2 regions of the Enterococcus wangshanyuanii genome follow, and region 2 is predicted to be linked to the other one. Evidence: riboswitches for the same ligand, from Rfam matches in the RefSeq annotation. Region 2 holds a riboswitch; the other holds the start of a gene.
The links. A riboswitch is a leader RNA that binds a small molecule or an ion and turns the genes downstream of it on or off. The one in region 2 is predicted to bind magnesium.
Positions count from the first base shown of each region.

Region 1: it holds a riboswitch for magnesium, as region 2 does, so the genes downstream of both, CC204_RS05330 (LCP family protein) here and mgtA (magnesium-translocating P-type ATPase) in region 2, are expected to answer to the same signal.

Region 1 is NZ_CP021874.1:1,106,976-1,110,190, reverse strand. It holds gene CC204_RS05335 (FtsW/RodA/SpoVE family cell cycle protein) at 1-1,011, opposite strand, end outside; gene CC204_RS05330 (LCP family protein) at 1,008-1,934, opposite strand; M-box (ykoK) riboswitch at 2,142-2,311, opposite strand; gene CC204_RS05325 (glycoside hydrolase family 3 protein) at 2,655-3,215, shown strand, end outside.
Region 2 is NZ_CP021874.1:1,269,030-1,272,244, reverse strand. It holds gene CC204_RS06085 (alpha-amylase family protein) at 1-319, shown strand, start outside; gene CC204_RS06080 (PTS sugar transporter subunit IIA) at 335-679, shown strand; gene CC204_RS06075 (SemiSWEET family sugar transporter) at 676-930, shown strand; M-box (ykoK) riboswitch at 1,010-1,177, shown strand; gene mgtA (magnesium-translocating P-type ATPase) at 1,641-3,215, shown strand, end outside.

The sequences.
Region 1 (3,215 bases), 160 kb from region 2:
AGAAACTTGCAAGAGCAACAAGACACCACAGCCAATGTAAAGGTAAGAATAGTAAAGACAATTTGCCTTTATCCCTAATAAAAGTAAACGCGCGACCATAAAGAAAACTAAAAATAGCATGCCTAAAGAAAAAATCAAGCCAAGTTCCTCTATGCAAATCGCAAAAATAAAATCTGTGTCAGGTTCAGGCAAAAAGCCTTTTTTCTGAATGCTGTTCCCTAAACCTAAGCCCCAAAATCCGCCATTATGGATCGCATAATAAGCATTGGACGTTTGGAAGCCTTTGCCCATAGGATCGATAAAAGGATTTTGCATGACTTCAAAACGTGTCACTAAATAACTGAACTTTTGCGGCAACCATTCTGTTGGCAAGGACAATAAGAGCATTGTTCCAAATCTCTTTGCGATAACAAATCCTATCAAAGCGAGTGACATGAACCAAGGGGATAATCCGCTTGTCAAAAATAAAACCAGCACTAGAATAAAAATCATAGAAGCACCCGCGATATTTGGCTGTAAAGCGACGAAGAACATCAAGGTGACCGAAACGATTATCGGCTTTTTATATGTTTGGAAAGAGAAAGGCGACACTGTTTCCGTTTTTGAGAATGCAAGAGCCAGATAAAGTACGAGAATAAATGGAACCAATTCTGAAGGTTGAAACAAAAGAATACCTAAATTGAGCCAACGTTTGGCACCACCTACGCTTGTTCCGATGACTGGTAATAAAAATAAGGAGAGAAACGTCAGACCAAGCAACAGACGAATAATCGCAGGCTTTCTCAAAACAGCTAAATTGATCCGATAGACAAACCCTAAACAAACAAGGCTGAAAATAAAATAAGATGTCTGTTTGAATGCTTTATGTGCTGGACTTAATTGGCTATCAAGCAATTGATAAGAACTGGCACTGTACACCATTAAAATACCGATCACACACAAAATAAGATAAGGGAGCAGGAGGTAAAAATCCAGATAAACGAATTTAGAGGGTTTTCTTAGCGTCTTCATTGATCTGTCTCGTCAGCTAAGAATTTGTGGATCGCTTGTGTGTTTTGCTTTTCATCGATTTCTAAAACACTGCCTGCTTCTGTATAATCGTTAAATGCCCAGCTCCCTTCAACTGGAACAGATAAGGTTTGAAGAGGTTTTACTTTCCCGCTTAAAAAATCCTTGGCTAAATCGATCAGAAGGTCAGCTGGAATATTCGTGTCTAAATACCCAACGGCTTCTCCAGCAATTTGAGGCAGCTGTAAAAGTGGTACTGCATTTTTAGCTTGTTTTGCTAGAGCATCCATCACTTGCTGCTGTCTTCTGACACGTCCGAAGTCTCCTTCACCATCCATACGGAATCTGGCATATTGCAGCAAAGTATTCCCATCCATTGATTGTTGCCCTTTTTTTATATCGACGTTGTCTAAGTTCAACTCTTTTTCTGCATCGATTTCGACACCTTTGGGGTACAGATCATCGATCAAACGAATAAAATGCTGAAAATCAACGGATATATAATAATTGATAGGCAAGTCAAAAGAAGTATTCAAGACTTGTTTAGTCAGCTCAGCTCCACCGTAAGCGTAAGCAGCATTGATTTTTTCTGCTCCGTGTCCAGGTATTTGAACGTAAGAATCCCGCATGATCGACAGCAGCTTTGGTTGTTTGGTTTCGCTATTATAATGTGCCACCATCAACGTATCTGCCCGACCGCCATCCTCGTCATCTTCCCGTCCGTCATCACCGATCAATAGAATCGTGATCTCTTTTAAATTTGTTTGTTCATCTGCAGAGAAGGTCGAATTTTTTCTTTTAGTGACATGTGTTTGAGCCATTTTTTTGCCCTGATGAAAACCAATAACTGCATAGCAGCCAAGAGCGGTAAAAATCAAAACAGTGATAAGACTAATACAAATCAAACTCTTTTTTACTAGATTCATTGTTATTCCTCGCTAATCATTTTATTGATCATCAAATAAATTGCGGCGCTAGGAATCGACAGATATGTCGGGATGACTGTCTTTTTAATGGCTATGTTGTTTGGATCAGGCTGATTTTTCACCTCCAAATGTTTCTCTGATCCAAAACAAAAAACCTTCGCTTAAAAAGACTCAGCGAAGGGGAGTGATTCCAGCACAAAAAAAGGGTCATCATTCTCATCGTTGAGTTTTAGCACTATGAAACGTAAAAAGCATTGCTTTTAGCTACTTTGTGAAAAGCCTTAATTCGACAATTCCTGTCCTACCCATGCCTGTCTTTCGACATTTTTGAGCAGTAGCCTGTGTTTTCATAGGAGCCTCACCTAACAAGTTATTTAGATCGCCACAACTATAATCAATTCAATAACAGAAGTCAATCGTTCAAAACTTAATTTTTTTCTAAGTAAAATGATCTATTTAAAGAATCTCGCTGGTACGATTGATGGAGAAGACTTATGGATCAACTAATTACATAGAAATATCAAGAAAAAAATCAACTGGAGTCTACTATAGTAAAAATCGAAAAAATTGTTTTTTCTTTAGGATTTTTTAATAAAAATAACAGCTAGAATGATTTGTTTAAAAGAAGATTCAAATTTTGTATCGCATCCAACTTGAAAACAGAGTAAGATAGAATAGTGGAAGAATACGCTTGCATTTTTTAGAAATGGAGGAAGCTAGATGAGCTATAGAATAATACAACAAGAAAATTGGATACTTGTTGAAAATGATCAAGGGGCAACCTTAGGTTATGCAGCAGATTCGGGAGTAACGTTGATTGAGCAGGATGGATTCGCTTTTAAAGATTTGAATAAAAATGGTCGATTGGATCCATATGAAGACTGGCGCTTGCCGATCGAAGAGAGAATCGAAGATTTAGTCACACACTTAAGTGTGGAGGAAATGGCTGGGTTGATGTTGTATAGCCGCCATCAAACAGTATCGAGAAGTGACAATCATTTTGTGCAGATGTTTTCCGGTACATATGGGGGAAAGACGCTAGCAGACTATGACGGACCGATTTCTGAATTGACGGATCAGCAAAAGGAATTTTTAACGAAGGATCATATCCGCCATGTCCTTTTGACGAGGGTAGAATCACCTAAAGCAGCCGCCCAATGGACGAATAAAATTCAGGCGATGGCCGAAAGCTTGGACTCGGGTATTCCAGTAAATATCAGCTCAGATCCACGTCACAGCACAAGTGCAGATACTGAATTCAACGCTGGAGCAGGCGGAGAG
Region 2 (3,215 bases):
GTTACCAACATCAGCAGATGTGATTTTGAATCATCAGGCATCAGAAAAAAGACTGATTTTGAATTTACTGCATTATATTCCAGAACGTCGGGCGCTGACCTTAGATACGATCGAAGATAAAATTCCACTATATAATCAGCGGGTCGAATTAGATCTATGTATAATTAGGAATAAAATAAGTCTAGATAATCTGATCATCAAACAAGTGAATCAAGTAAAATCAAATCAGTCTTTAGCTTTTGAAATAGTAGAAGACAAGGTGATCTTTACAGTACCAAAAATTGTTGGCTATGAAGTGATCGCTATTAATTATGAATAGAAAGAAGTGAGTGGAATGGATGGATTAGAATTAGTTGCATTTAATATTATCAGTACAGTTGGAACGGCGAAGTCAAAGCTGATGGAAAGTATGTCTTGCTCTAGAAACGGTCAGTTTGTCGAAGCTGAAATATTGATCAATGAAGCAAATGAAGCTTTACAGGCTGGAGAAAAGGAGCACTTCACAGTGATCACAAAAGAAGCAAAGGATAAAAAAAGCGAACTAACCTTACTTTTTATCCATGCGGAGGACCAGTTGATGACGACCGTTGTGTTAAGAGATCTGGCGAATGAATTACTGGAAATGAATAAGAATTTTTATGAATTGAAACAAAAAGTTGAAGAGCTAGAGAAGAAATGATCACGTTATTAGGTATAATTGCAGGAATCTGCACGAGTATATCCTTTATTCCGCAAGCAATCCAAACGATCAAAACAAAAAACACCGAAGGGATTTCATTGATTACGTATATTCTATTTTTCATAGGGGTTTCTTCATGGGTTGTGTACGGAGCATTGAAATGGGATCTGGCGGTATTACTGACAAATGTTGTAACATTGGTTCCTTGTTCAGTTATTTTAGGCTTGAAACTGAAGTCTTTATATCTATAAATCTTTTTCTGAAAATTTATTTTTTGTTTTCTTTTGACAATAGTACAAATATGAACTATGATAGTTAAGGATAAAAAAACTGAATAATTGTTAGGTGAGGCTCCTATATGGACACAGGCTGCTGCCGCGAAAGAATCGAGAGACTCTTAGTTGGTTGAACAGGAATGATCGTGAAGGTCATTCATAACGTAGCTGATAAGAAATTATCTACGCCCTATAGTGCTAAAGCTCAACGATAGAGATACTTTTATTAAAGTTGCTATTTTCACGCACACTCTATTGTTGAGTGTGCGTTTTGTTGTTTTACACAGATTGCTTTGCAATCTGTGTAAAACAATACAAGGCGATTGAAAAGAGCGTTGTGACCTAAGTTTGAATCACTATGATTGGCTGCGGAGCAGACAGAATAGATGATGAAAAATCCAAAACAGTTAATAACATCGAGCTAGCAGAGAAAAAACAGCACAACCAACCACCTCAACAATTATTGAAAAGTTCCATCGTTTTATCTAAAAAAACATTAAAAGAGAGGAAGAGTCACATGGAAGACCCCAGTCATTCGAGCAATAAAATAAATGTAGCCTTCATCTTAGAAACGATGGAATCAAGCAGAACTATTCCTTCCACTTTCTAAAAAGATGAAGCGGGCAAAATTTTCTATTTCATAATAATAGAAAGCTTACCCCTTACGTTAGAGGAGGAAAAAGGAAATGATGAACAAAAAATCAGCAGAATTGAAAAAAGTAACCAAAGATCAAGAACTAAGAAAATTAGCAATGTTATCTGAGCGGGAATTGATGATGGAACTTCGTACTTCTGAAAAAGGCCTGTCAGAAGAAGATGCTAGAAACCGTTTAGAAGAATATGGACCAAATGAAGTTTCAGCTCAAAAACCAACGCCGGCAATTATTATGTTTTTAGAAGCATTTAAAGACCCGTTTGTTTATGTATTGGCCTTATTGATGGTCGTTTCAACTGCAACAAAAGACTTTGAAGCGGCAATCGTTATGGGGATCATGATTTTAGCCAGTGTGATCATCGCATTTATTCAAGAATATCGTTCTCAAAAAGCCAGCTTGAATTTAAAAGAACTGATCGAAAATACGACAGCTGTCACGCGTGAAGGTCAAGTCAAAGAGATTCCAATGGATGAAGTAGTGCCAGGAGATATCGTAACCTTGGCAACAGGAGATATGATCCCAGCGGATGCCGTATTGATTTGGACCAAGGATTTATTTATCAATCAATCTTCACTAACAGGTGAATCAATGCCGGTAGAAAAATTTGTTGACGCAGGGATCGACAAAAATTCTGATACTGTTTCCGCGCTGGATATGCAGGATTTGATCTTTATGGGCACCGATGTTTTAAGTGGACAAGGAAAAGCCATTATTTTAAAAACAGGTCAAAATACCTTTTTTGGAGATATTGCTAAGAATGCGACAACGCAACGTGGTAAAACCTCTTTTGATATCGGATTGACCAAAGTCAGCAAGTTTTTATTACGGATGGTCATGGTACTATTTCCAGTAGTATTTTTGATCAATGGGATAACCAAAGGTGAATGGGGCGATGCGTTTTTCTTTGCCATCGCAGTTGCTGTAGGCTTAACTCCTGAAATGCTGCCAATGATCGTGACAAGTAATTTAGCAAAAGGTGCGTTGAGCTTGTCAAAACATAAAGTGATCGTAAAAGAACTGCCGTCTATTCAAAACTTAGGCAGTATGGATATTTTATGTACGGACAAGACAGGAACGATCACAGAAGATCGTGTTGTGTTAGTACAGCATTTAGATCCACTAGGTGAGATCAATGATCAAGTGTTAGATATGGCTTTTTTGAATTCTCACTATCAAACGGGCTGGAAAAATTTAATGGATATCGCGGTAATCAATTTTTATGAGGAAAATAAAGTTGAAAGTCCTTATAAGAAAGTGACGAAACTAGATGAAATTCCGTTTGACTTTTCTCGTCGTCGTTTGACTGTCGTGGTAAATGCGGACGGCCACCAATTTATGATCACTAAAGGTGCTGTGGAGGAAATGGAAGCAGTTTGTACACATGCTGAGATCAATGGCGAAATTGTTCCATTGACACCAGAACTTCAAGATAGAATGCGCGAAGTGAATATCCGTATGAATGAACAAGGGATGCGCGCAATAGCTGTGGCAGTAAAAATGGATGTTCATAGTGAAGCGGTTTATAGCGTAAACGATGAACAAGGAATGACTTTGATCGGTTTTATGGGCTTTTTAGACCCAGCTAAAAAATCTGCGATCACAGCG